Regions from separate parts of the Faecalibacterium sp. BIOML-A4 genome, predicted to be linked through region 1. Evidence: a T-box and tRNA genes for the amino acid it is inferred to sense, from the RefSeq annotation. Region 1 holds a T-box; the other holds one or more tRNA genes.
The links. A T-box is a leader RNA that pairs with one kind of tRNA and senses whether it is charged. The one in region 1 lies ahead of tyrS (tyrosine--tRNA ligase), so its partner is inferred to be a tRNA-Tyr.
Positions count from the first base shown of each region.

Region 2: it has a tRNA-Tyr gene. The T-box ahead of tyrS (tyrosine--tRNA ligase) is inferred to sense a tRNA for this amino acid. The anticodon was not compared.

Region 1 is NZ_WKZG01000005.1:41,998-56,759, forward strand. Features, by position in the region: gene GKG34_RS04740 (TIGR04086 family membrane protein) at 1-98, opposite strand, end outside; gene yajC (preprotein translocase subunit YajC) at 174-485, opposite strand; gene tgt (tRNA guanosine(34) transglycosylase Tgt) at 559-1,704, opposite strand; gene queA (tRNA preQ1(34) S-adenosylmethionine ribosyltransferase-isomerase QueA) at 1,802-2,830, opposite strand; gene asd (aspartate-semialdehyde dehydrogenase) at 3,001-4,083, shown strand; gene dapA (4-hydroxy-tetrahydrodipicolinate synthase) at 4,125-5,018, shown strand; gene dapB (4-hydroxy-tetrahydrodipicolinate reductase) at 5,109-5,867, shown strand; gene GKG34_RS04775 (CapA family protein) at 5,922-7,229, shown strand; gene GKG34_RS04780 (ACT domain-containing protein) at 7,280-7,747, shown strand; gene tyrS (tyrosine--tRNA ligase) at 7,840-9,060, opposite strand; T-box leader at 9,125-9,380, opposite strand; gene recN (DNA repair protein RecN) at 9,446-11,110, opposite strand; gene GKG34_RS04795 (arginine repressor ArgR) at 11,132-11,614, opposite strand; gene GKG34_RS04800 (NAD(+)/NADH kinase) at 11,633-12,484, opposite strand; gene GKG34_RS04805 (TlyA family RNA methyltransferase) at 12,523-13,326, opposite strand; gene dxs (1-deoxy-D-xylulose-5-phosphate synthase) at 13,323-14,762, opposite strand, start outside.
Region 2 is NZ_WKZG01000003.1:80,627-95,388, forward strand. Features, by position in the region: gene GKG34_RS03160 (hypothetical protein) at 1-402, opposite strand, end outside; gene ftsZ (cell division protein FtsZ) at 438-1,610, opposite strand; gene GKG34_RS03170 (UDP-N-acetylglucosamine 1-carboxyvinyltransferase) at 1,719-3,023, opposite strand; gene GKG34_RS03175 (putative peptidoglycan glycosyltransferase FtsW) at 3,177-4,316, opposite strand; gene GKG34_RS03180 (penicillin-binding transpeptidase domain-containing protein) at 4,419-6,308, shown strand; gene GKG34_RS03185 (xanthine phosphoribosyltransferase) at 6,366-6,959, opposite strand; gene GKG34_RS03190 (patatin family protein) at 7,188-8,057, shown strand; tRNA gene GKG34_RS03195 (tRNA-Tyr) at 8,526-8,610, opposite strand; tRNA gene GKG34_RS03200 (tRNA-Thr) at 8,765-8,839, opposite strand; gene rsmA (16S rRNA (adenine(1518)-N(6)/adenine(1519)-N(6))-dimethyltransferase RsmA) at 9,164-10,018, opposite strand; gene GKG34_RS03210 (S41 family peptidase) at 10,238-11,599, opposite strand; gene GKG34_RS03215 (M23 family metallopeptidase) at 11,750-13,066, opposite strand; gene GKG34_RS03220 (permease-like cell division protein FtsX) at 13,083-13,991, opposite strand; gene ftsE (cell division ATP-binding protein FtsE) at 13,988-14,755, opposite strand.

The DNA of each region.
Region 1 (14,762 bases):
GCCATTGCGGCCAGCCCGCCCGCTGTGACCATAACGCCGACTGCCCCAGCCAGCAGAAGAACCCGGAGTTCCGCCGGGAAAAGATTTTTCTCAGACATAAAAACGCGCCTCCCTGCCAGTAATCTATGCAGGAAGACGCGTTTGATATGCTCTTAATTGTTTGAAGAAAAAGCTTACTTCTTGTCAGCCTTGTCCATGTTCAGCTTTTCAACAGCGGAAATTGCAGTCTTGGTGAAGCGAATCTTCACACGGTCAGCACCGGTCTCCAGAACAAAGGTATCGTCCTTGATTGCAACAACACGGCCAATGACACCGCCAATGGTGGTGACCTGATCGCCGATCTCCAGGCTGCTGCGCATTGCGGCATCCTTCTTCTCCTGCTTCTTCTGGGGACGATAGATCATGAAGTACAGCAGAACCAGCATCAGAGCCAGTGTGAAGAACAGGCTGATGTAGCCTTCGGAAGTGGTAGTCAGAAATTGCATGGGGCAAAATCTCCTCTCAAAATTCAGATAAGCTTATTATACCTTTTTAAACGACCTGTTGCAAGGCTTATTCTCAAATTCGGGTATCCAGAAGCTTTACATATTTATCGTGGAAAGCCGTGAAGGTGCCTGCATCCAGCTCATCCCGGATGCGCTCCATCAGATGGTTATAGAACCACAGGTTGTGCATGACGGCAAGGCGCATTCCCAAAATCTCCTCCGCTTTGAACAGGTGGCGGATATAGGCACGGGAATAGCTGCGGCAGACCGGACAGCCACAGGCAGGATCAATAGGGCGTTCATCGCGCTCATACTTTGCATTCTTGATGTTGATGATACCGCCCCAGGTGTTCAAGTGGCCGTGGCGTGCATTACGGCTGGGCATCACGCAGTCAAACAGATCCACGCCGCGGGAAACTGCCTCAATGATATTGCCGGGGGTGCCAACGCCCATCAGGTAGCGGATCTTATCCTTGGGCATGTGGGGCTCCACCTGACTGATCATTTCATACATCACCTCGGTGGGCTCGCCCACAGCCAGACCGCCGATGGCGTAACCGTCCAGATCAAGGTCTGCGATCTGCTTCATGTGCTCCACACGCAGATCCGCAAAGGTGCAGCCCTGATTGATGCCAAACAGCAGCTGATCGGGATTCACGGAAATGCCCTCGTGCTTCAGGCGGGCCATTTCAATCTTACAGCGTTTCAGCCAACGGGTCGTTCGTTCGCAGCTGGCCTTGGAATAATCGTGCTGTGCGGGGTTCTCTACGCACTCGTCAAAGGCCATGGCGATGGTAGAACCAAGGTTTGCCTGGATCTGCATGCTCTCTTCCGGTCCCATAAAGATGCGGTGGCCGTCCAGATGGGAGGCAAAGGTCACGCCCTCTTCGGTGATCTTGCGCAGCTTTGCCAGACTGAATACCTGAAATCCACCGCTGTCGGTCAGAATGGGGCCGTTCCAGCGGGTAAATTTGTGCAGACCGCCCATATCGGCTACCAGCTTGTCGCCGGGGCGCAGATGCAGGTGGTAGGTGTTGCACAGCATGACCTGTGCGCCAATGTCTTTCAGGTCCTGAGCAGACAACCCGCCCTTGATGGCACCGGCGGTAGCCACGTTCTGAAAAGCGGGCGTCTGCACCGTGCCGTGCACGGTCTTGAACTCGCCCCGCCGGGCGTCGTGTTCCTGCTTGAGCAGCTTATAGGTCGTCAAAGAAGGCATAGTTTTTGTTCCTTTCTGTGCACGGAAAACAGCCGTGCGATCTTCATGAAAAAGCCCGGGATCAGGCTCATCAACAACAGAATAGCGGGAAAAATAATCAAAGAATCAGCATTGCATCGCCAAAAGAGAAGAATCTATAACGTTCCTCCACAGCCACCTTATAGGCTGCCATGGTCTTTTCGTAGCCATACAGGGCCGACACCAGCATGATAAGGGTGCTTTCCGGCAGGTGGAAGTTGGTGATCAGGCCGTCGATGCAGTTGAACTTCACGCCTGGATACAGGAAGATAGAAGTGTTGCCGCTGCAGGCGCGGATCTCGCCGTACTTTGCGGCAACGGCTTCCAGCGTGCGGCAGCTGGTAGTGCCCACTGCGATCACACGGTGACCGGCAGCCTTGGTATCGCGGATCATCTGCGCGGTCTTTTCATCGATGCAGTACCATTCGCTGTGCATTTTGTGATCCGCGATCTCGTCCTCCTGTACAGGGCGGAAGGTACCCAGACCCACATGCAGGGTCACTTCGGCAATGTTCACGCCCTTGGCGCGGATGGTATCCATCAGCTCCGGCGTGAAATGAAGACCGGCCGTAGGGGCTGCAGCACTGCCAAGCTCCTTGGCATAGACGGTCTGGTACTGGCTCTGATCCTCCAACTGCTTGGTGATATAGGGCGGCAAAGGCATTTTGCCAAATTCGTCCAGCTTTTCATAAAGGGTCTCGGTATCGTAATAGAATGTAACGTACTTGTTGCCGTCCTCCATGGTCTCGTCCACCACGGCGGTCAGACTGCCGTCACCAAAGCTCACCTTCGTGCCGGGCTGCATCCGCTTGCCGGGCTTTGCAAGGCACTCCCACTGGTCGCCCTTGACCTGACGCAGCAAAAGCAGCTCACACACAGCACCGGTGGGCTGCTTGACGCCCACGATGCGGGCAGGCAGGACCTTGGAATTGTTTACCACCAGCAGGTCGCCCGGCTCTAAAAATTCCGGCAGATCGTGGAAGATCTTGTGCTGGATGCTGTCGTCTTTCTGGCTCAGCACCATCAGCCGTGCAGAGTCTCTGGGGTCAGCCGGCTCCTGTGCAATGAGTTCTTTGGGTAAATCATACCAAAAATCTTTTTTTAACATAGCGTGCAATTTGCCTTTCCGATGATTGACACGGACACCGTATCAATGATATCATAAAATCTGTATAAACAGTATCTATTATATTGCATCGCTGTCCGGTTTGCAAGCCGTGAATCTATGTAATAGAAATATTTATTGAGTTCGCTTTCACGAAAGGAAAGGTGCTGGAAATGGAAAAACAGTATAAAGTGGGTATCGTAGGTGCGACTGGTATGGTCGGTCAGCGTTTTGTGACGCTGCTGGAAAATCACCCCTGGTTCAAGCTGACCGTTCTGGCTGCATCCGGCCGCAGCGCCGGCAAGACCTATGAGGAAGCTGTCGGTCCCCGCTGGGCCATGACCTCCCCCATGCCGGAAAGTGTCAAGAAGATGGTAGTTTTGGATGCATCCAAGGTGGAAGAGGTTGCTTCTCAGGTGGATTTTATCTTCTGTGCAGTCAACATGCCCAAGGATGAGATCAAGGCTCTGGAAGAGGCCTATGCAAAGGCTGAGTGCCCGGTGGTGTCCAACAACAGTGCAAACCGCTTTACCCCGGATGTGCCCATGGTGGTGCCCGAGATCAACGCCGACCACATCGAGATCATCCCCGCACAGCGCAAGCGTCTGGGCACCAAGCGCGGCTTTATTGCCGTCAAGTCCAACTGCAGCCTGCAGAGCTATGTTCCCGCCCTGCACCCGTTGATGAAGGATTTTGGTGTCAGCAAGGCTCTGGTGTGCACCTATCAGGCCATTTCCGGTGCAGGTAAGACCTTTGACCGTATGCCCGAGATCGTGGACAACGTGATTCCCTACATCGGCGGCGAGGAAGAAAAGAGCGAGCGCGAGCCGCTCAAGCTGTGGGGCCACATTGAGGGCGACCATATCGTGAACGCCGAAAAGCCGGTGATCACCGCACAGTGCTTCCGCGTGCCTGTCTCCGACGGCCACACCGCTGCCGTGTTTGTAAGCTTTGAGAAGAAGCCCACCAAGGAGCAGATTTTGGAGGCATGGGCAAACTTCCGCGGCCCCGCACAGGAGCTTGACCTGCCCAGCGCACCCAAGCAGTTCCTGCATTACTTCACCGAGCCGGATCGTCCGCAGCCCAAGCTGGACCGCAACACCGAGAACGGCATGGCTGTGTGCATCGGCCGCCTGCGCGAGGACACCCTGTTTGATTACAAGTTTGCCTGCATGAGCCACAACACCCTGCGCGGTGCTGCAGGCGGCGGCGTTCTGCTGGCAGAGCTGCTGGCCGCAAAGGGCTATTTCGACTAAGTATATTTTGCGCAAAAGCGCATACAAAGGAGTTTTAGGCTATGAAGAATCCTGTCTTTACCGGCGCGGGTGTTGCCATTATCACCCCGATGTACGAGGACGGAAGCATCAACTTTGACGAGCTGGGCCGCATTATTGAGGATCAGATCGTGCACCATACCGATGCCATCATCATCTGCGGCACCACCGGCGAGTGCTCTACTATGACCGATGAGGAGCAGCTTGCCGCCATCAAGTATACGGTGGATGTTGTCAACCACCGCGTGCCCGTCATTGCAGGCGCTGGCTCCAACGATACCGACCACGGCTGCGCACTGGCCGCAAAGTCTGCCGAATGCGGCGCAGACGCTCTGCTGATGGTGACTCCCTATTACAACAAGACCACGCAGGCTGGTCTGGTTGCTCACTTTACCGCCATGGCTGAGGCCGGAGGCATCCCGGTGATCATGTACAACGTGCCTTCCCGCACCGGCCTGAACATTGCCCCGGAGACTGCTCTGGAACTGAGCAAGCATCCTCTGATCAACGGCATCAAGGAAGCTTCCGGCAACATCTCTCAGGTAGCCAAGATCGCACAGCTGTGCGGCGACGAGCTGAACATTTATTCCGGCAACGACGATCAGGTGGTTCCCCTGCTGGCTCTGGGCGGCAAGGGCGTGATCAGCGTCGTGTCCAATGTCAAGCCGGAGCTGGTGCACAACTGCTGCAAGGCATTCTTTGACGGCGATACCGCAAAGGCCCGTGAGCTGCAGCTGGAAATGCTGCCGCTGGCTGATGCGCTGTTCTGTGAAGTGAATCCCATCCCGGTGAAGTACGCCATGAATGTGCTGGGCTGGGAAGCTGGCGAGTGCCGTCTGCCTCTGGTAGAGCCGAGCGAGGCCCACAAGGAGCAGATTGAAAAGGCTCTGCGTGCAGAGGGTCTTATTACAGAATAAGTTTTTGGCTGCAAAATGCCCGGCGGAGCGCTCTGTCCGGGCATTTTGCGATATGCCGATATGCAAAACGGGCAGGAAAGGATAAAAATTATGACGGATATTGTGATTCAGGGCATCGGCGGCCGCATGGGCCATGTGCTGTGTGATATGATCGCACAGCGCGAGGACTGCCGCGTGATCGCAGGCATCGACCTGAAGGATGGCGAACAGAACGGCATCCCTGTGTATGACAGCCTGGAAAAGCTGGACGGAAAGGGCGATGTGATCATCGATTTCAGCTCTCCGGCCGCTGTGGAAAAGGCTCTGCCCTACTGTGAAGCTCACAAGCTGCCCATCGTGGTGTGCACCACCGGCCTTTCGGAAGAGCTGCAGCTCAAGGTGGTGCAGCTATCCCGCACGGTGCCGGTGTTCAAGAGCGCTAATATGTCCATGGGCATCAATGTGCTGTCGGAGCTGTGCAAGCGCGCTTCGGCTATTCTGGGTGTGAACTACGATGTTGAGATCGTGGAGCAGCACCACCACAACAAGCTGGATGCACCCAGCGGCACCGCTCTGATGCTGGCCGATGCCATCAACGAGCAGAATAATGGCGAATATCACTATGTGTATGATCGTTCTTCTGTCCGTCAAAAGCGCGACCCGAAGGAAATTGGTATCAGTTCCGTGCGCGGCGGCAGCATCGTGGGTGATCACGAAGTGCTGTTCTGCGGCCCGGACGAGGTGATCACTCTCAAGCACACCGCTTACTCTCGCAATATTTTTGCAAACGGCGCTGTGAATGCAGCAGTTTACCTTGCAAAAAAGGAGCCGGGCCTGTACAATATGGGTGATATGATCGCTGCACTTTAAAAAGCCTGATTGCTCTGCTTTTGGCAGAAACATGGTGGAAGGATGTGGACGCGGATGAACAAACAATCCCCGCAACAGCACCGGCGCAGACCGACTGCAAAACGCCGCGCCAAAAGGCAGGCTTTCTGGACAGCCGGAGCGATGCTGATCGTATTTCTGTTCTGCCTGCCATTGCTGCCAAAGTTCTTTCTGCAGGAAAGCATACCGACGGCAGAACCGGTGAGCACGGAAAGCTCTTCTGCAGGTTCTGCCACTGTATCACAGCCGGAAGAAGCAGAGCCTGCGCCAGAGCCGGAACCGCAGCCGCTGGTTCAGACTGTCCGCTTTTCTGCAACAGGAGATAATCTGATCCACGCTCCCATTTATAAGCAGGCGCAGCGCCGCGCTTCCGGAGAGGAAGCTTACAGTTTCGATTACTGTTACGAACATATTGCGCCTTTTTATGCACAGCATGATGTGAACTGGATCAATCAGGAAACGCTCTGCACGGATGAATTGGAGCCATCCTCCTACCCATGCTTTTCTACGCCGGGCGATTGCGCCCGTGCGCTTTACCGGGCGGGTGTGCGGGTGTTCAGCCTGTCCAATAACCACACCTACGATAAAGGCGCTTCCGGCATTGCCGCTACCCTGCGCTTCTGGGGCAGTATGCCGGAGGATGTTGTAACGATCGGTTTGTGGAAGGGAGAAAGCGACTACGGTCATGTCCCGCTGCAGACTGTCAATGGTGTAACGATCGCATATCTTTCCTACACAGAGCATACCAATGGCATCCCGCAGAACAGCTCCATGCAGGCCAATGTGATCTATACCAGCCAGACCGATGTGATCGAGCAGCAGGTAAAAGCGGCACGTCAGCTTGCAGATTTTGTGGTGGTGGGTGTGCACTGGGGCGTAGAAAACAGCCATGCCATCGCAGATCCGCAGCGAACTCTGGCGCAGAACCTTGCAGACTGGGGTGCAGACTTGATCATTGGCACCCACCCGCATGTGCTGCAAAATGCACAGTGGCTGACTGCAGCAGACGGCAGGCAGGTGTTCACGGCCTATTCTCTGGGCAATTTTATCAGCACGCAGGAAAAGCCCAATCAGCTGGTCGGCGCAATTTTATCGGTTCAGCTTGAAAAAACGACCGAACCGGACGGCACTGTCCGTTGCAGCGTGCTCTCTCCCAGACTTCTGCCGACGGTGACCCACTATGATGCAGGCAAATCCAATGTGCGTACCTACCTGTTCCGCGATTATACCGAAGCCCTTACAAAGGCCCACGGAGTACGGAAGGCGTATCCAGATTTCAGCCTGGAAATGATTCAGTCCATTGCCCGGGAAAATATCGACCCGGAGTTTTTGCAGCTTACCTGAATATTTTTGTATTGTTGAAGCCCGCCTTTCGGGCAGAACGGAGGATCCTTATGTACGGAGTATCGAAGATCAATATTGAGCCGAGCCTCATGATGATCAGTGTGCAGGATGTAGAGTTCAAGGGCAACAGCCTCGCACGTTACCTGCAGATCTTTGCAGATAACGGTGTGGTCGTAGATATGATCAGCCAGAGTGCACCCCATGGCACCACCATTGATTTCAGCTTTACCGCTTCCAGCAGTGATCTTCCGCTGGTGATGAAGGCTATTTCCGTTGCAAATCTGGACAAGGATGCCAAGGCTTCTCCGCTGATCAGCGTGGGTTATTCCAAGCTGAACCTGTTTGGTGAAGAAATGGTCACCAGCTGCGGCGTAGCTGCCCGTGCACTGAATTCTCTGGCAATGGCCGGCATTGAAGTACTGCTTATCACCACCAGCGATTTGGATATTTCCCTGCTGGTCCACGCAGAGAATGAGGATGCAGCTTACGAAGCATTGAAGAAGGCTTACGAGCTGTAAATTCTGCAAGCAAGCGAGCAATCCTCCATCAAGTGAAAAAATGCCGGTGCACTCCAAAACAGAGTACACCGGCATTTTCATGTTCAATATTTTTACAGAGTGACCTTGTGGTAGATCTTCTTGCCCTTCTTGATCACAATACCCTTTGCCAGCTGCTCAGCAGTGAAGCCAACGGTGGGAGCGGCTACCTTCTCGCCATCCACCAGAACACCGCCCTGCACGACTAGACGGCGTGCCTCGCCGTTGGATGCTGCCAGACCAGCCTTGACCATCAGGGTCAGGATGCCGATGGAGCCATCGGTCAGGTCGGCCTCGGTCAGCTGAGTAGAAGGCATGTGCTCGGTATCCATTGCGCTGCCGCTGAACAGTGCGCGGGCAGCATTCTGGGCCTTTTCGGCCTCTTCTTTGCCATGGACCATGCTGGTCAGCTCGTAAGCCAGAATCTCCTTAGCTTCGTTCAGGCGCTGATCCTTCCATGTGCTCATCTCGTCGATCTGCTCCAGCGGCAGGAAGGTGAGCATACGGATGCACTTCATCACATCGGCATCGCCCACATTGCGCCAGTACTGGTAAAACTCGAATGGACTGGTCTTGTTGGGATCCAGCCAGACGGCATTGCCGGCGGTCTTGCCCATCTTCTTGCCCTGAGAGTCGGTCAGCAGGGTGATGGTCATAGCATAAGCGTCCTTGCCCAGCTTGCGGCGGATCAGCTCGGTGCCGCCCAGCATGTTGCTCCACTGGTCGTCGCCGCCGAACTGCATGTTGCAGCCGTAGTGCTGGAACATGTAGTAGAAGTCGTAGCTCTGCATGATCATGTAGTTGAACTCGAGGAAGGACAGGCCCTTCTCCATGCGCTGCTCGTAGCACTTGGCGCGCAGCATGTTGTTCACGGAGAAGCAGGCACCCACATCACGCAGCAGTTCCACGTAGTTCAGGTTCAGCAGCCAGTCTGCATTGTTCAGCATCAGTGCCTTACCCTCAGAGAAGTCGATGAACTTTTCCATCTGCTTTTTGAAGCATGCGGCATTGTGGGCGATATCCTCTTTGGTCAGCATCTTGCGCATGTCGGTACGGCCGGAGGGGTCGCCGATCATGGTAGTGCCGCCGCCGATCAGGGCAATAGGCTTGTTGCCTGCCATCTGCAGGCGCTTCATCAGGGTCAGGGCCATAAAGTGGCCTGCGGTCAGGCTGTCGGCAGTGCAGTCAAAGCCGATGTAAAAGGTTGCCTTGCCATTGTTGATCAGGTCGATGATCTCTTCATCGGTGATCTGGGCTACCAGGCCGCGGGCCTTGAGTTCTTCATACAGAGTCATGATTTTTTCCTCCTGTTTGTGGGCAGAGGGAAAAATAAAACACCCCCTGCCAAAAATGAATTTGGCAGAGGGCGAGAAAATTCGCGGTACCACCTCTGTTTGCCGCTTCCTCACAGAAACGACCTCACGAGTGCACACCCCAGAGTAGAGAGACACTCCTGCGTTTGTAACGCTCGCACGCGGCACAGCCTACTAACCTGAACGGCATTCAGCCTGCAGCTCCGGGAGGTACTTCCCCTGCTGCTCTGCGGCCCCTTACACCAACCGGGGTTTCTCTGGGCAGAACACTTCAAGGTACTTGTTCCCTTCATCGCCATTAACAAGGACTACTTTATCACAATGCTTCGGGCTTGTCAACCCCTTATCTGCAGCGGCTTATTTTGGCTTATTTTGCGCCAAGACCCAGCATTTCGCGGGCATTGGCACGCGAAAGCTCGGTAACGTGGTCGCCGGAGATCAGCCGGGCCAGTGCTTCCACCCTGCCCTCCTCATCCACCGGATGGATCTCGGTATAGGTGCGGTCATTGGCTACATTTTTCTGAATCAGCAGATGGCAGTCCGCCAGTGCAGCAATCTGGGCTGTATGGGTGATGCACAAGATCTGGTGGCCCTGTGCGCTCTGGCGCAGTACCTCACCAATACGCCCGGCGGCTTTGCCAGAAACACCGCTGTCGATCTCATCATAGATCACGGTAGGCACGGCATCCTTATCGGCCATTGCATTTTTGATGGCCAGCGTGATGCGGCTCAGCTCGCCGCCGGAAGCAATTTTTGCAAGGGGTTTGGGCGCCTCACCGGGGTTTGTGGAAATGTAGAACTCGATGCTGTCCTGCCCATGGCTTGCCAGCGGGCCGCGGGTATGGCGCAGTGTCATGCGCACGCCCGGCATGTTCAGAAAATCCAGCGTGCCGGAAATACGCTTGTTCAGCTCTTCAAAAGCGCGCAGGCGCGTCTGGGTCAGTGCTTCTGCCTTTTCACGGGCCAGCGCATAAAGGCGGAGCTTTTCTGCCTGCAGGTGGTCATGCCGCTCCTGCGAGGACTGGATGCGCTCCAGTTCTTCCCTTGCATTCTGTCCAAAAGCGATCACGTCTTCTACCGTATCACCATATTTGCGCTTGAGCTTGTAGATCAGATCCAGACGCTGCTCAATCTCGTCCAGCTCCGCATCGTTGGTATCATAGGAATCCAGCCGACCGATCAAATCTGCGGCAACATCCTTTGCATTGTAATACAGATCCAGCAGCTGACTGGATGCACCGGCAAGTGCATCATCCAGCTGCGCGGCAGCATCCACTGCATTGGATGCCTCACCCAGCAGATCGACTGCGCCGGAGGCCTCGTCATCGCCCGAAAGCAATGCATAGCTCTGTGCGATCTTATCCCGGATGGCAGATGCATTGGCAAGGATCTTGCGGCGGCTTTCCAGCGTCTGTTCCTCTCCGGCGGTCAGTCCGGCATCCTCGATCTCCTGCACCTGATAGCTCAACAGATCAATCCTGCGCTGCTTTTCGGCTTCGTCGGTGATCATGGCATCCAGCTCCCGCTTGATGCGCACAAGCTCCCGGTACAGGACATAATAGTCCTGAAACTCCACGCTGTTCTGCGCATAATCATCCAGAATGCCCAGATGTCTTGCCGGGTTCAGAAGGCCCACAGAGTCGTGCTGACCGTTGATATTGATAAGTCCTCCGCACAGCTCCCGCAGAACCGCAGCCGTTGCAGGCATTCCGTTGATGCGGCAGGTGCTTTTGCCCTCGGCTGTGATCTCGCGGCTGAGCATCAGTGCATCCGAGCGCTCGTAGCCCGCCTTCTCAAGGCTGTCCAGTACCGTACCGGGCACCTCCTCAAAGGCTGCACGGATCACCGCCTTGGAGGCCCCTGTGCGCACAAGATCCTTTGAAGTGCGGTTTCCCAGGATCGCATTGATGGAATCGATCAGGATCGACTTGCCGGCACCAGTCTCACCGGTAAGAACATTCAGGCCCGGCTTGAAATGTACTTCAGCCTTCTGGATCACAGCAACATTTTCAATTTGCAGGCTGCTCAGCATATCTTTTCTCCCGCGTTATTTTTATCCAATGTGTCTCGTCAGTTCCGAGCAGATCGTTTTTGCATCACGCTCCGACCGTGCAACGATCAGGAACGTGTCGTCGCCCGAAAGCGTGCCGACCACATTTTTCCACTGCAATGCGTCAAAAACCTCGCATGCGGCGTTGGCCATGCCAGAATAGCACTTTACCAGCACAACATGTCCGGCGTAATCTACCCCCAGCACGGATTCATGAAAGATCGTTTCAAACCTTCCCTGCGTTTTGGGGTTGAAGCTTTCGTTCCGGCTGGAGACATAGCGATACCCCTCTGCCGTGGCAGCTTTTACCAAACACAGCTCCCGGATATCGCGGGAAACGGTGGCTTGTGTTACCTCGAATCCCTCTTTGGAAAGGTGATCCAGCAGAACTTCCTGCCGGCTGATCGGGTGTTCCTGCACAAGCCGGAGAATCACCTGCTGACGTTCTCCCTTGCTTTTTACATCTTCCTTACGGCTGCGCGCCATCGTAAACTCGCCTCCCCTTTATCGTCTGCTGCGAAGCTTCTGGTCAATGGCCTGGAACTGATCTGCTTTTCCGAAGGTGATCAGCTTTACCACCTGATCGGAGAGCCTTACTTCAGCCGTTGCGCCGGCCTTGAGCGGACAGCCAGCTCTGCCATCGCAGCTGATAAACACTTCATCATCGGCAACCTGTCCCACACAGATATTCAGCTTGCGCTCCTGCGCAAACACCATGGCCGGGCTGGCCAGACTGTGCGGGCAGATAGGCGTTACAACAACGCCCTTCGTCTGGGAATCCAGGATCGGCCCGCCCGCCGCCAGCGAATACGCTGTGGAGCCGGTGGGCGTTGCAACGATCACACCGTCCCCACGGTAGTGCTCTACTAAAATATCATCGCAGTAAATGCTGAAATCAATCGCCTGCTGCAGGCGGCCCTTTGTGACCACCACGTCATTCAGGGCGTGGCCCTCCCAGCCATCGTGGCCAAGAACGCGGACATACAGAAGCATCCGGTTGTCTACGCTGAACTCTCCCCGTGCAACAGCGGAGAGCTTGGCTTCCATCTCGCTGACTTCGCAGGTAGCCAGAAAACCACAGCGTCCCAGATTGATGCCCAAGATCGGCTTTGCGTACCGAAGCGAAAGATTTGCCTCATGCAGAATGGTGCCGTCGCCGCCAATGGTCAGGATCACATCTGCCTGCTCAAGGCATTCCTCCAGCGGCAGATAAACCACTCCGGCCGTGCTGCAGCTTGTGCGTGGCTGTTCACACATCAGAACAGCTGCACCATGGTTCATTAGAATCTGCGCCGCGCGCAGTGCAATCTCGTTGGCAGAGGTCTTGCCGGGATTCGGCGAAATATAGATCGTCATGCGGGAAGCTCCTTTTTCTGGTCTGATGGCAGAGCCGCTCAGCGGTCCAGCGTGCTGTGGCTTGCCGCCACCACCTGCTCTGCAACGCTGTCGTCCAGCACGGAAGGTTCACCGCTCTTCTGCACGAACATCAGGTATTCAATGTTGCCCTCAGGTCCCTTTACCGGGCTGAAATCCAATCCGCGTACAGCAAAACCGTTTGCAGCAGCATAGCCCATAGCATTGTGCAGCACTTCACGGTGGGTAGCAGGGTCGCGCACCACACCGTTCTTGCCAACCTTTTCGCGTCCAGCTTCAAACTGCGGCTTGACCAGACAAACGCCCATGGCATCCGGCGTTGTGATTGCCTGTGCCACCGGGAAAATATGGTGCAGCGAGATAAACGAGACATCCACACTGAAAAACTCGATCTGCTCGGCAAGATCCTCCGGTTTGACATTGCGGATGTTCGTGCGCTCCATGTTCACTACGCGCTCGTCTGTGCGCAGGCTCCATGCAAGCTGTCCATAGCCGACATCCACCGCATAAACCTTGACGGCACCGTTCTGCAGCATACAATCCGTAAAGCCGCCGGTAGATGCTCCAATGTCCATGCAGACCTTGCCATTGGGTGTAAGCGGGAAACACTTCATAGCTTTTTCCAGCTTCAGGCCGCCGCGGCTGACATAGCCAATGTCGTGCCCGCGCACTTCCACCTTGGCATCTTCCTTGATCATCTCTCCGGCCTTATCCACCTTTTGCTCATTGACAAAAACGATGCCGGACATGATCAGCGCCTTTGCGCGCTCACGGCTCTGTGTCAGACCATGCTGAACAAGATATTGGTCCAATCGAATCTTCACAGTAAATTTTCTCCTTTCGTCACGGCCATCTGCACGGCCTGTACAAGATGCGCTGCATCCAGACCGGTTGCCTGTTTGATCTGTGCCACACTGGCATGCGGAAGACACGCGTTCCGCACCGCACAATGGATAAAGCGCCCATTCCATCCGTTTTGCTGCAAAGCATATTCCAGATGTTCACCAATGCTTCCGTTTGCAATGCATTCTTCCGCAAACAGGATTATTTTATATTTCGACAGATCAGCGACCATTTTGCATGTAAAGGGATACAGCTTTACAGCTTTCATCACATCACACGCAATACTTTTCTGCTGTAATTCGCGTTCTGCCTGCAAAAGGTCGGCCAGTTCGTCGGCGTAACTCACCAGAACGATTGTTGCATCATCCGCCTTGCGCAGGAAATCATAATCTTCGCCGGTGCAGCCAAATTCCGCCAGAGCTGCATCCTGCCCACCGCGGGGATAACGAATTGCCCGTGGGCCATGGAAGCGGTCACTCAACAGCTGCTGCAGCCAGTAATTCAGTTCCTGATAATTGGAAGGCGCATACAGCGGCATTCCAAGCTGGCTCAGGAAAGCGGGATCGTAAATGCCCTGATGCGTTTCGCCATCCGCTGGGACAAAACCGGCGCGATCGATGGCAAAAACTACATTTTCCCGCAGCAGATTTACGTCGTGGATGATCTGGTCATAGGAACGCTGCAGGAAGGTGGAATAAATGCATACCACCGGCAGCATGCCCTGACTTGCAAGCCCGGCAGCAAAGGTCACAGCGTGCTGCTCTGCCATACCGACATCAAAAAAACGCTCCGGGTGGCTGTGTGCAAAAAACTGCAGGCCGGTGCCATACTTCATTGCAGCAGTGATGGCGCAGATATTCGGGTTCCGGTCGCCTTCCGTCACAAGAGCATTGCCAAATACCGTCGAGAACGATTCCTTTGGTGCCACCTCCGGGTCAGGCATTCCATCCGGATCAAATGCCGACACGCCGTGATAGTTGCCGGGGTTTACCTCGGCCGGCTGATAGCCCTTGCCCTTTTTTGTGATCACGTGCAGAAAATGTGGCCCTTGCCGGTTGCGGATGGTGCGCAGTGTGCGTTCTAGCTCTTCCACGTTGTGGCCATCCACCGGCCCGATGTACTGGAAGCCCATATCCTCGAACATGGTAGAGTGGTACATTGCCCGACGCAAAAGCGTCTTGCACTCGGTGATATTTTTTTTCAGTGGAGCGCCCACCAGCGGTACTCCATCCAAAAAGCTGCGCACATTATCCTTGGCATCAAAATAGGCCGTGGTCGTGCGCAAATGAGTCAGATAGCGGGCAAGTGCACCGACATTTTTAGAAATGGACATCTTGTTGTCGTTCAGGATCACAAGAAGGTTGTCCAGCTGTTCAATGTTGTTCATGCCCTCGTAGACCATGCCGCCGGTAAAGGC
Region 2 (14,762 bases), on a different contig from region 1:
CGGCCGCGGACTCTGCGCTGCCGATGGTTCCGGCTGCGGGGGCGTATGCGCCGCAACCGGCACAGGCCGCACAGCTTCCGCATGGCGGGCCAGCTCCTGACGTAGCTGCTCTGCATGAGCGCTCGCGCACTCAGCCTCCTGCCGCGCCTGCTCACAGGCCGCTTCCAGCTGGGCATTTTCCTGCCGCAGCGCGGCCATCTGCCGTTCACAGGCAAACAGACGGGTCTGATAGCGCAAAATTTCCGCACTGGCCGCTGCCAGCTTTCGGTTCATCTGCTCCAGCTGGGCACACACCGCCTTGGGCGGCTCTGCCGGAGCCTTTGCCGCGGCAGACTGGGCACAGCGCTGCCGCGAACCATTGTTCTGCTGCCTGCCCTGCGCCATGGTGTCCCTCCGATCCATCCGATACGCCTGATCTGCTTATGACGGCCAGCTTTTTATCTGCGCTTGTTCAGCATGGCCATCAGCTGGTCGTAATAGCCATTATCGCTGTTGTCCTCTTCCACGGGCTTTTCAGCAGTGGGTGCCGGTGCAGCGCCGCCTGCGGCAGAAGCTGCCGGGCTTGCAGTCTCGCTGCTGAACACAGCAGACGGAGTGGACTGTGCGCCGCCCATTGCATTGCTGATGCTGCTGCGCAGGTCGCTTGCGCTCTTGTTGTCAAAACCGGTAGCAACCACGGTCACACGCATCTCGTCCGAGAGGTTCTCGTCGAACGCAGTACCCCAGATGATGTTTGCATCGGGATGTGCGCTCTGGGTAATGAGACCTGCTGCGGTCTCCACATCCTCCAGACCGATGTCCGGGCTGGAAGTGATGTTGATGATCACGCCGTGTGCACCGGCAATGCTGGTCTCCAGCAGCGGAGAAGAAATGGCAGCCTTTGCGGCGTTCTCGGCCTTGCCTGCGCCCTTGGCACTGCCCACGCCCATGTGTGCGTAGCCGGCATCCTTCATGATGGAGCGCACGTCGGCGAAGTCCAGGTTGATGAAGGCAGGCACATTGATCAGAGCGGAAATGGACTCAACGCCCTGACGCAGCACGTTATCAGCTGCCTGGAAGGCATTCATCAGGGTGATCTTTTCCTGACTGATCATCTTCAGGCGCTCATTGGGAATGACGATCAGACTGTCCACATGCATGAGCAGGTTTGCAATGCCCTGCTCTGCCAGACCCATCTTGCGCTTGCCCTCAAAGGAGAAGGGCTTGGTGACGATGCCAACGGTCAGGATGCCCAGATCATGTGCCACCTCGGCCACAACGGGTGCTGCACCGGTGCCGGTGCCGCCGCCCATACCGGCAGTGATAAACACCATCTGGGAACCCTTGAGCGCATTTGCGATCTCGTCCTTGCTCTCTTCAGCGGCGCGCTGGCCGATCTCGGGGTCTGCACCGGCACCGCGGCCCTTGGTCAGCTTGGAACCCAGCTGCACCTTGGTGGCAGCGTGGTTCTTGGCCAGAGCCTGCTGGTCGGTGTTCATTGCGATAAATTCGACGCCCTGCAGGCCGTCGCTGACCATGCGGTTGACAGCGTTGCCGCCGCCGCCGCCCACGCCGATCACCTTGATCGTCGTAACGTTTTCGTCCATTTCTTCATCGAGCATGAGTGCCATAACTTTGTCCTCCATCGGATTTTATCGTAAAACTGCGCATAGCGCACAGAAATTATCTGCTTACACTTATATAACTGTATCGTATCATCTTTTTGCCCTGAATGCAAGTCAATTTTGCTTTTTTGAAGGTGTTTTTTTCTCGCTGGCGCTTTCCCGCGGCATTTCCCGCTCAATTTGGGCACCAAGTTCCGCCAGCATCTGTGCAAAACCGGCATATCCACGGTCGATGTAACCGGTGTCGGTAATGCGGCTCTGTCCCCTTGCCGCCAGCGCGGCCACCACCAGTGCCGCGCCTCCGCGCAGGTCCGCAGCCCGTGTACACGCGCCCTGCAGCTGCCGCACCGGCCGGATGTCCAGTGTGCGTCCCTGCACCTGCACAGCGGCTCCAAAAGCCGCAAAACCCTCTGCACAGCCGAATCTCCGCTCAAACACCACATCCTCGATGCTGCTGGCGCTGTCGGCGGCAAGCATGGCAGCAGCAAGCAGCGGCGCTGCGTCTGTTGCCAGTGCCGGGTATACCCCGGTAAACACTCTGCCCGCGCCGTGCAGCGCGCCCAGCCGGGTAATGACCGCACTTTCCGGCCCTGTTTCTACCCTGCAGCCCATTTGTGCCAGAATTTCCAGCAGCGGTGCATAGGTCTCCGGCCTGCAGCCGGTCAGTTCCACCCGGCCTCCTGCCGCCGCGCAGGCACAGGCAAGGGTGGATGCCACGATGCGGTCGGCCATGGGCGCAAAGCTGCAGCTATACAGCATTCGTCTGCCCTGCACCCGGATGGTGCTGGTGCCCGCGCCCTGTACACAGCCGCCGCAGCGGTTCAGGAATGCTGCCAGATCGCTGATCTCCGGTTCTCGTGCGGCCCCGCGCAGGACCGTCTCGCCCTGCGCCGCAGCTGCTGCCAGAAGCAGGGTCTCGGTAGCACCCACGCTGGGGAACCCAAGTGTGATGTCCGCACCGTGCAGCCCGGCAGGCGCTGTCAGGATCAGCCTTGCCCCCTCCTCCCGGCAGTGCACGCCCATCTGCGCAAGGCCGGAAAGGTGCAGGTCCACCGGCCTTGCACCAATGCGGCACCCGCCGGGCAACACCGTTTCCACCCGGCCAAGCCGCGCCAGAAGCGGTGCGCAGAACAAAATGGATGCCCGCATCCGCGCGGCGGCTTCCGGCGCAAGGCGGCAGGTGGAAGGCACGCCCTGCACCGTGATGTCGCTGCCCTGCCAGCGGGCCGTGCAGCCCGCACCCTGCAAAAGCTCCACGCTGGTGTCCACATCCGCAAGATGCGGCACCTGCAGAAAACGCACCGTGCCATTGCACAAAAGGGCCGCTGCCAGCAGCGGCAGCACGCTGTTTTTGGCTGCCGGGATGTGTACTGTGCCGTTCAGCGGCATGCCGCCTGTGATGATAAGATCTCCGCCCATGCAAAAAGCCCCCGTTCCGCAAAAGATACCTCATGCTATGCGGCGCGAAGGCTTTTTGTTTATTTTGTCTGCGGTTGTGTCATTTGTTTGTCCGGTCATTTGTGGCTGCACCGGCAGCGGATGCTGTCGTTTTATGGCAGGGAGCGCCCGGTTTTATGTCTCCCCGCGGGACACTGACAGCACGATGCCCATTTCGCCCAGCAGCATCATCAGACTGGTGCCGCCGGAGGAAAAAAACGGCAGGCTGATGCCGGTATTGGGGATGGTGTTGGTGACTACCGCCATATTCAACACTGCCTGCAGGGCCACCTGCACCACAAAGCCCACTACCAGCAGCGCACCGAACCGATCCGGTGCATGCGCCGCCAGCGTGATGCCCCGCCACAGCAGCAGCGCAAACAGCAGGATCACCGCGCAGGCTCCCACAAAGCCAAGCTCCTCGCACAGGATGGAAAAGATGAAGTCGTTCTGCGGTTCGGGCACGAACAGGTGCTTCTGGCGGCTGCTGCCAAGGCCAAGGCCCGCCGCGCCCCCGGAGCCGATGGCATACAGGCTCTGGATGGTCTGGTGGCCGTCGCCCAGCGGATCGGCAAAGGGGTCCAGCCATGAGCTGAGACGGCTGGCCGCGTAGGGCACAAGGTCCGGCATAATGATGATGGCAGCTCCAATGGCCGCTGCACCGCCCGCCCCGGCCAGCACGAACCACTTGAGGCCGGTGCCGCCCACGAACATGAGCACCGCGCCGATGCCCAAAATGAGCACGGTGCCGGAGAGGTGCGGTTCCAGCAGCATGAGCACGGCCACCGCTCCCAGCACCAGTGCAAAGGGCAGCACCCCCACCGCAAAGCTGCCCATGCGGTCGTGGTTGAGCGCAATGATATGCGCAAACACCAGCACCACCGCAAATTTGGCGATCTCGCTGGGCTGCAGTGTGCCCAGGCCCGGCAGCACCAGCCAGCGCTTGCAGCCGTTGTACTCCGGCATGAACAGCACCGCCGTCAGCAGTACCATTGAAAGCGCCAGCAGCGGCCATGCCAGCTTGTGGTAAATATGGTAGTCCACCCGGCTTGCCATCCACATGGCCCCGATGCCCAGCGCAGCATACAGCAGCTGCGGCCGCAGGTAGGCAAAAGCATCGCCCCGCCGGTACAGCGCCACTGCACTGCTGGCACTGCCCAGCATTACAAGGCCAAAGCCCACCAGCGTGAGCACCAGCACCAAAAACGGCAGGTCCATGGCCGGCAGATGCCGCAGCGGCAGGCCGCGCTTTGCATGGGCAGCAGCTTTGTGCATCCGTATCACCTCCGTTCCTTTATTGTACGCGGCGGCGGTGCCGGTTAGTCATAGACCCAGCGCACCGGCGCATACATTCCATTTGAAAGAGAGGTGCCTGCCATGCCAAAACCGGAGCCGCGCCCCTTGCGCACCCTGCCGGAACGGACATTCCGTGCCCGGGCACGGCTGGTGGCCGCGTTGATGTGCTGCGTCTGCTTTGCGGGGCTGGCCGCGCGGCTGGCGTATCTGCAGCTGTTTGCGGGCGGCTGGTATACGAACCGCGCCCTCGGCCAGCAATTGCGCGATACTGTGGTGCCTGCCGACCGGGGCCGTATCTACAGCGCCGACGGTGTACTGCTTGCCGCCAACAGCAGCTGCTGGACATTGCGGGCCTCCCCGCGCGAGATGCCGGAGGAAAAGCTCAGCCTTGCCGCACAGGGCCTTGCGGAAATATTGGAGCTGGACGAAGCGAAGCTGCTGGAAAAATTCAGCGACCGCACCTCCAACGACTGCCTTTTGCGCTACCGCGTGGAGCGCGACACCGCCGACCGCGTGCGGGATTTTTGTGAAGAGAACGGCATCACCGGCATCCGCATCAATCAGGACTCCAAGCGCTGGTACCCGGAGGGGGAATTTCTGGCCAGCGTGCTGGGCTTTACCAATGTAGACAACGCCGGTGTGAGCGGGCTGGAGCTGAAATATAACGATGTGCTCACCGGGCAGAATGGTGTGGTGCTCACCGCCGTCAACGCTTGGGGCTACACACTGGAGCAAAGCTACGAGACCGAAAAAGTGCCCTTGGAAGGCAGCGGCCTGCGGCTGACTGTCGATGCCAACATCCAGCATTACCTTGAAAACGCGCTGGATTATGCGGTCAAGGAGCATCATGTGGCGGCGCGCGCCGTGGGCATCGTGATGGACGTGAACACCGGGGCCGTGCTGGCCATGTCCACCACGCCCGCCTACGACCCGAACCAGCCGCGCGTGATCTACGATGCAGCCGCCCGCAAGGCCGTGGATGCCCTTACCGGCAGCGAGCGCGCTGCTGCCCTGCAGCTGGCCCAGCAGACCCAGTGGCGCAACAAGGCCGTCAGCGACCTGTACGAGCCGGGCAGCGTGTTCAAGCTCATCACCTGCGCCGCCGCGCTGGATGCCGGGGCTGTGAGCAAAAACTCCACCTTTTACTGCGGCGAGTCCATCTCGGTGGCGGGCACACGGTTCCACTGCGCCAACCACAAGCGCCACGGCAGCCAGACCGTGACCCAGGCGCTGGAAAATTCCTGCAACCAGAGCTTTATCCAGATCGGCGCGCGGCTGGGCAAGGAAGCCTTCTGCGATTACTTTGCCGCTTTCGGCCTGCGGGAGCCAACCGGGGTCGATCTGCCCGCCGAACCAAAAAAGAGTCTGTACTACACCGCCGACCGCATGGGGCCGGTGGAGCTGGCCTCCTGCGCCTTCGGCCAGAGCAGCAAAATCTCCTATATGGAAATGGCCGCAGCCGTGTGCGCTGTGGTGAACGGCGGCAGGCTGATGCAGCCTTATCTTGTCAGCGATATCCTGAACCCGGACGGCAGCATTCTGCAGCACACAGAGCCGGTGTGCAGGCGGCAGGTGATCAAACCGGAAACTTCTGAAACCATGCGTGAGATGATGGAAGCCGTGGTGCTCTACGGCGGCGGGCGCAATGCCCGCATCCAAGGCTACCGGGTGGGCGGCAAGAGCGGCACCAGCCAGAAGCTGGACAGCGCCGACGAAAAAGCCCGTATTGCCAGCTTTGTGGCCGTGGCTCCCATCGACGACCCGCAGTTTTTGTGTCTGGTGTGCTTGGACGAACCCCACAGCTGGACGACTGCCGGCGGCAGCCTTTCGGCCCCGGTGTGCGCCGAGGTTCTGGAACAGACGCTGGTGTACAAGGGCGTGCCCCGCGCCGTGGAACCGGAAACCGAAACCGATCCCGCCCAGACCGCTGCCGACCTGCCCGCCGACGGTGACAGCTTTGACGGGGCATAAGCAAAAAACGGCCCCGGAAAGGTCTTCCGACTTTCCCGGGGCTGCAATGTTTTTTGTTTAATTCTGCTGCGGCTGCTCGCGGAAGACGATCTCGCCGGTCTCGCTGTTCATGGACTCCACAATGGCAAGGCTCTCCAGCTGGATGCCCTTGCTGCGGATCAGCTCGCCGCCCTGCTGGAAGCCCTTTTCCACAGCAATGCCGATGCCCTCCACTGTGGCGCCGGCTTCCTTGGCCAGATCCAGCAGGCCCATCAGAGCGCAGCCGTTGGCAAGGAAATCGTCAATGATCAGCACATGGTCTTCCGGGGTGAGGAACTTTTTGGAGACGATCACATTGTAGATCTTTTTGTGGGTGAAGGACTGGATCTTGGTTTCGTAGTTGTTGTAGTCCAGATTGATGCTCATGGACTTTTTGGCAAATACCACCGGCACGTTGAACTCGCTGGCCACGATGGCTGCAATGCCAATGCCGCTGGCCTCGATGGTGAGCACCTTGTTGATGGGCTTGCCTGCAAACAGGCGCTTCCACTCCTTTGCCATCTCCCGGAACAGCGGAATGTCCATCTGGTGGTTGATAAAGCTATCCACCTTGAGCACATTGCCCTCGCGTACGATACCATCTTTGCGAATACGATCTTCCAGCATCTTCATAGTGCAGCAATTCCTCCAACCTGATTTTTTCCATGCCCATGCGTTTGCAGCGCATATTTCTCTTTTTATTTCACCTAGTATACCGGATGCTCTTTCCTTTGGCAAGAGGTTTTCTTGATAAATTTATAGGTTTTCCGCTCTTGTACTTTTTACAGATTCGAGTATACTGTAGTTAATATAAGGTGTGTCCGGCATCTGTGCACCGGCACACAGGAGGGGAGAGCATATATGAAAACGGGTCTTGTGCTGGAAGGCGGTGCCATGCGCGGCATGTTTACCGCCGGTGTTCTGGATGTATTGATGGAGCATGACATCGTGCTGGATGGTGCCATTGGCGTTTCGGCCGGTGCGGTGTTCGGCTGCAACTACAAGTCCCATCAGATCGGCCGTGTGATCCGCTACAACACCCAGTATTGCAACGATAAGCGCTACGCAAGCTTCGGCAACCTGCTGCGCACCGGCAACCTGTACAGTGAGCAGTTCTGCTACCACACCGTGCCGGAAAAGCTGGACGTGTTCGACGCAAAGGCATTTGCAGAGAACCCCATGGACTTTTTTGTGGTGTGCACCGATGTGCGTACCGGCGACCCCATCTATCACAAGTGCCGCACCGGCGATGCCGAGGATATCCAGTGGATGCAGGCATCCGCTTCCATGCCGCTGGCGGCCAAGATCGTAAAGATCGGCCATTATCAGCTGCTGGACGGCGGCATTGCCGATTCCATCCCCGTGCGGTTCTTCGAGTCCATCGGCTACAAACGCAACCTCATTGTGCTGACCCAACCCAAGGGCTTTGTGAAAAAGAAGAACAAGATGCTGCCCGCCATCCGGGCACGCTACCTGCGCTACCCCGCTTTCGTGGAAGCCGTTGCCGACCGTCACGAACGCTACAACGAAACGCTGGATCACATTGCCATGCTGGAGCAGACCGGCAAGGCGTTCGTCATCCGCCCGCCCATCCCGCTGGAGATCGGCTCCATGGAGCGCGATCCGGTCCAGCTGCGCCGCGTCTACGAGACCGGCCGTGCCGTTGCCGAAATTCAGGTGGATAAGATCGCCGCCTTTGTGAACGAATCCAAAGCTGCAGCGGAAGAGTAACGGCGGCACAAACAGATATCCTGCATGTGCATAGCCCCCACGGGGAAGCAGCTCTTTTGATCGAAGCGCAGGTGCGCAGCCAGAAGGTCTACATGTGATGTTTTCGCGGCATCACGAAAATGTTAACGTCAACAAAATCATGGTATAGCAGCAGCCCCGGTGAACCTGACGGTCCATCGGGGTTGTTTTTGCGCCGTCTTCAACGACATCGCCGCAGCTGTTCGAATCCACCCTCGAGAGTGAGACTTAAGATGCCGGGCAAAACAAAAAACCAGCGTAATTTCTACGCTGGTCCTTTTGGTGGGCGCGGGTGGATGTCGCGAGCCGCGCATCTAAAAAAGCCCCGCAGGGGCTTTTTTGCCCTCCGGACTATTCGGCGGGCCGATGCTGTTCGAATCCACCCGCCCAGTGAGTCTGGCTTTGCAGCAAAACAAAAACCTCAGCGTACTTGCATACGTTGAGGTTTTTTGGTGGGCGCGGGTGGATTCGAACCACCGAAGCTGAAAGCAGCAGATTTACAGTCTGTCCCCATTGGCCACTCGGGAACACGCCCATATTCAGTTTTTGCAGTCCATGGATTGCCTGTATATATTACCACCCGGATGGTAGTTTGTCAACATCTTTTGCGGAATTTTTGGATTTTTGTGCCGAAAGCAAAAACACAAAAGCAAAAGCCGCCCAGAAATCAACGTTCCTGAGCGGCTTTTTGGAGCTGGTGACAGGAGTTGAACCTGCAACCCACTGATTACAAATCAGTTGCGCTGCCATTGCGCCACACCAGCATGGACCAAGCGGTCTTTTGATAGAATACCAAAAAACGCGCGGCTTGTCAATATCTTCTTGGCGCGCAAAAAAACAACCCATTCCCCAAGCAGTATACTATACCGTTTAACAAATGAGGTGCCATTGCCATCAGTTCATACTTTCGTCTGCTTTTAGCATTCTTTTCTGTTGTATCACGTTTTGATACCAGGAATTTTCAACGCAATACATCGATAATAAAATCGAACCATTCGATTCTATTATCATAAAAACCCCACAGGAACCGCGGACGGCTCCTGTGGGGTTCAAAGTCTGTTGTATTCTTTTTTGAGCAGCGGGCTGCTTCAGCGGGCAAGGGCCTGCTGGATCTTTGCAAAATCCTCCAGTGTGAGGGCTTCCGGGCGGATGCGGGCATCAAAACCGGCGGCTTCAATGGCGGCTGTCACCGCGTCCTTGGGCATCCCCAGGCCGCTGGCAATGGCGTTTGCAGCCGTTTTGCGGCGCTGTCCGAAGGCGGCACGCACCAGCGCAAAATAGCCTTCTTCGTCCTCCACCTGCACAGCGGGCTGCGGACGGATCTCCATGCGCACCACGGCGCTGGTCACCTTGGGGGCCGGGTAAAAACTGCCGGGCGCAGCGGTGAACATCATTTTGGAGGTGGCATAGTAGCTCACCGCGCAGCTGATGGCGCTGGATGCACGGGTGCCGGGCGCAGCAGCCAGACGGTCGGCAGCTTCCTTCTGTACCATGACGGTCAGGCTTTCAATGGGCAGGCGGTCGCCCAGCAGTTTCATGACGATGGGACTGGTGATGTAGTAGGGCAGGTTAGCGCACACAGCCACCGGCATACCGGGGAACTCTTCCGCAATAAGAGCCTTCAGGTCAACTTTCAGTACATCCTGTAATACCAGTTTAAAATTGTCCACTCCGGCCATCGTTTCGGCCAGCAGCGGCGGCAGGCGTTCGTCCACTTCAATGGACACCACCTTGGCGGCGCGCTTTGCCAGTTCCCGGGTCAGCACACCGATGCCGGGGCCGATCTCAATGACACCATAGCGCTTATCCACGCCGCTGGCATCCACGATCTTGGGCGGCAGACCCGGATTGATGATAAAGTTCTGTCCAAAACCCTTGGAGAGTGCAAAATCGTATTTTTCACACAGGGCGCGGATCACCGAGAGGTCGGTCAGTTCGGGCATAGATTCCATCCTTTTTCATAGTACGATTTGAATGCCCTCCGCGTCGCTTTGGGCATATTCAGCGGAAATATTATTATAATATGGCAACCCAGCCAAACCTGCGGGTCTGGCTGGGTTGCATTTTCACGAGAAGGGATCAATACGGCAAACAGCACCGCAATAAACCGGTTTCCTTTTTACAAAAAGAAGCCCATGCAGCATTTCTGCCGGTTTTACCCTTTATTCTGCGCTGGATGCTGCTTCGCCGCCGGCTTCTGCTTCGGTGGAGGAAGCCGTTTCCTCAGAAGAAGCGTTCTCCGGCTCAGTGGCAGCGCTGTCGGCCTCTTCGGAAGCAGCAGTCGAAGAAGCTGCTTCGTTGACACCGCCCAGAGTCGTGGTACCGCTCAGCTGCTGTGCTGCGCTGACCGCACGCTGGATCTGCGGGTCATCCTCGGGGGTATAATCGTAGAAATTCGTGGTCTCTTCGGCACTGAGGGCACGCTCCACATCCACGCTCAGGCCTGTGCCATCAAAGCAGGAGCCGTCGCCGCAGATGAGCTTTGCCACCGTGATGCTCACGGCGCTGCCATCCGAAAGGCGCTGCGGGCTGCTCTGGATGGTTCCCTTGCCCATGGTGGTGGTGCCCACCAGACGTGCGCCGTTCATAGTGCGCAGGCTGGCAGCAAACAGCTCTGCGGCGCTGGCGGTGTTGCCGTTGACCAGACAGACGATGGGCAGCTCCACCTTGCTCTCATCGTCGCTGCTGCCAATGATGGTGCGGTTTCCGTTCTTATCCTCGGCATAGGCCACAGTGCCTTCCGGGGCGATCAGGTCGATGCAGCTGATGGCATCATCCAACACGCCGCCGCCGTTATCTCGCAGGTCGAACACAAGGCTCTGGGCACCGCTGGTAGTGAGAGACCGGATGGCATAGTCCAGCTCGCTGGGCGTGCTGCCGTCGAACTGGCGGATCTTGATGTAACCCACGCTGTCCAGCATCTGGTAGTCCACGGTGGTGCTGGTGTAGCCGGAGTGGGTCAGGTCCGTCGTCCGGGAAGCAGCCTTGCTGTCGAGCCATGTAACATTGACGATGGTGCCGGCTTCGCCCTGCAGGCGGGACTGCACGGCATCCACCCCGGAAAGGCTCTTCACATCGGTGCCGTCAATAGCAGTGATGTAATCGCCCACCACGATACCGGCTTCCTGCGCAGGCGAGTCCTCATACACCCTGGTCACTCTGGCATAGCCGGTCTGGTCCATGCCAAGTTCCACGCCAATGCCCATCACCTTGCCGCTCTGCTGGTTCATCAGCTCGGTGTAGGCGTTGGCGGTGTAGTAACGGGCGTACTTGTCGCCGGTACCCAGCAGATAGCCTGCGGTCAGGCGGTCGTACAGCACCGTTTCATCAATGGTGTAGTAGTCGTTGCTGCGCACATAGCGGTCCACCTCGGCCACTTTGTTGTACATGCTCTCCTTTTCCTTCACGCTGCTCACCGTGCTGTCAAACAGACGCATGGCAATGAGCATGGTAATGGAAAAGGTCACGGTCATGGCAAGGATCACAATGGTGACAGCCATGCCCACAGAGATTTTACGGTTCATGCTTGCCCCTCCCTGTTAATACAGCAGCATCATGATCACACTGCTCAGCAGCGAGAGTGCAAACACGCCTGCCAGAACAAGGCAGCCGATACGCAGCCAGCGCTTGTGTTTTTGTTCGTTCATAGAATACCAGACTCCTTATAAACACACTCAGTTGTGCGGGAACGGGATATAACCGCGCGGATTGACCGCATTGGCCTTTTTGCCGCCCTTCCAGACTTCCAGATGCAGGTGGTTGCCGGTAGAGTTGCCGGTAGAGCCAACGTAGCCGATCAACTCGCCCTGCTTGACATACTTGCCTGCGCTGGTGGCGACCGACCTCATGTGGCCGTACAGGGTGCTGTAGGCGTTGCCGTCCGACATGCTGCCGTGGTAGATGATGACATAGTTGCCATAGCCGCCGCTGGACCAGCCCGCCACCTGCACATAGCCGCTTGCGGCTGCGTAGATGGGGGTACCGCCCGGCGCAGCCAGATCAATGCCGGCATGCAGTCTGTTCACGCCGGACACCGGGTTCTTGCGCCAGCCGTACTCACTGGAAATGCGGGTATAGCTCTTCAGCGGGCAGGCAAAGCCGGTAAAGCTCAGCTGCGGCTTGCTGGATGCAGCGGCCGCGATCAGCTTCTGGATCTCTTTCTTGACGGCCTCATAGTTCAGCTCGTCCGATTCAATAGCGGCCTGTGCCGTCTGCTGGGCCTTCTGGGCATCCTGTGCAGAAAGCTGCGCCGCAGAAATGCTGCTGTTCAGCTCGCTCTGCTTTGCCTTCATCTGGTAGTTCTGGGTATCCAGCTCCGCCTTCTGGCTCGTCAGCTCCTTGCGCTGGGCTTCCAGCTCCACCTTATCTGCTTCCAGAGCGCTCTTGGCGGCCTTCATATTGTCCATGATCTCGGTATCTTTGATGGAGATATCCTGCATGACCTCGTTGAAGGTGAGCAGCTCATACAGGTCATTCACTGCGCTCAGCATGGCCACGCTGCCGCCGTCGCGCAGCTCCTGCATGGCAGCCATGTGCTTTTTAAAATCGCCCCACTGGCCGTCGATCTCGGTCTGCTTCTGGGTGATCTCCGCCTCCTTGGCGGTAATCTTCTGCTCGGTCTGGCCGATGCTGTTCTGTACCGCCGCGATCTGGGTGCTCAGCACACCGATCTGAGACTGAATGACGCCCACGCGCTCCTTCAGCTCACTTTCCAGCGCTTTTGCCGCAGCTTCCTTTTTCTTTGCGTCCGAAAGCTCCTTCTTGTGCTGGTCGATGGATTTGGAAAGGCTGTTCAGCTTGTTTTGCAGGCTGGCCATGCTGGTGGCTGCCGTGGCCGGCTGGAAGCTGACGCTTGCCGCAAGGCATACCGCCGCCAGGCACAGACTCACGCCGCGCAGCAGCTTGCTGCGGGCAGGCTCCGGCCGTGCATGGCGCGGCGTATGGCCGGGCATCTGCAGCCGGAAGGGCTTTGCATGAAGTGCTTTTTTCATGTGCGGCTCCTTTCGATCACACGTTCAGGTGCTTGCGGATGGAGAACATACTGCCCAGACCACCCACAACGGCACCGCCGATGAGGCTGTACGGGATGATAGTGGACCAGACGGCGCTCACCGGCACCAGTGCCTGACCCATGATCATTTCCCACACGCCGCCCAGACCGTCGGAGGCCTGCACCATGTAGGAGTAGCCGCCCAGACTGATTGCTGCAGTGAGCACGCCGGAGATCAGGCCCATGGCCAGACCTTCCACAACGAAGGGCAGAGTGACCAAGCCGTTGGTGGCACCCACGTACTTCATGATCTCAATTTCGCGGCGGCGCGCAAACACGCTCAGGCGGATGGTGCTGCCCACCGTGATGATGCTGACGACCATCAGCACCAGCACGATGCCGCGGCCCACTTTGGTAACAGAGCGCTGCACCTGCACAAAGACGTTGGTCATTTCCACCGGGGCGGTAACGCTGTACACGCCCTGAATGGCCTGCATCTGCTTGCTCATGCTCTCCATCTGGCTCAGATCCGCGATGGAAACGCGGTAGTTGGCCTTGAAGGGGTTGTCATTTTCAAACTCATCCCACAGGGAGGAGTAATCTTCCATGTAATTGCGGTAGGTGTTCAGCACGTCCTGCTTGGAGACGAACTGCACATTGGTCACGCCGGGCATTGCCGCCAGCTTTTCGCCCACGGCCTGCGCAGTGGCATCATCACACTCCGGGTCCAGATAGACCACGGTCTCGTTCTGGCTGCCCAGATAGTTCACCATGCTGTCCACGTTCACCTCGGCAAGACTTGCAAAGGTGTTCAGGGTCATACAGACACTGAGGGACAGGATGCACACAAAGGTCATGGCCCAGTGCTTGCCCAGATTGCGGATGCCGCGCCGGATCAGAAAAAAGAAGGTAGAAGGTCTCATCATACGGTGGCCGCCTCCTTTTCTGCGGTGTCAGCAGGTTCCAGCTCGGTCTCGAACAGGCGTTCTTTGCGCTCTGCGCGTGCGCGGATGGCTTCCTTGTCGGCAGGCACATCCGAAATGATGCGGCCCTTTTTCAGGGTGACGACGCGCTGGTGGAACTGGCGCACCAGCTCGTGCTCATGGGTAACGACCACCACGGTGATGCCCGTTTCGCTCACCCGCTCCAGCAGCTCCATCATTTCCAGGCTCAATTCCGGGTCGATGTTGCCGGTGGGCTCGTCCGCAATGACCAGCTTGGGGCCGTGGGCAAGGGCGCGGGCCACAGCCACGCGCTGCTGTTCACCGCCGGAAAGGGTGTCCGGATAGGCCTTGGCCTTATCCTCCAGATGCACCAGCTCCAGCATGTACTCCACACGGTCGCTGATCTCCCGGCGCTTGACGTTGGTCACATGCATGGCAAAGGCGATGTTCTCGTACACAGTCATGGTGGGGATCAGCCGGAAATCCTGAAAGATAATGCCCATCTGACGGCGCAGATACGGCACCTGATGGCGGTGCAGGCTGGCAACATCCTTGCCCAGAACGGTCACCTTGCCCTCACTGGGCAGCTCTTCGCGCAGCAGCAGCTTGAGCAGGGTGGATTTGCCTGCGCCGGAATGGCCCAGCAGGAACACGAACTCGCCGTCGTCCACATGGAGATTGATATCGTCCAGTGCCAGCGGTCCGCCCCGTTTATATTCCTTGGAAACGTGTTCTAAATCGATCATAGGGTAA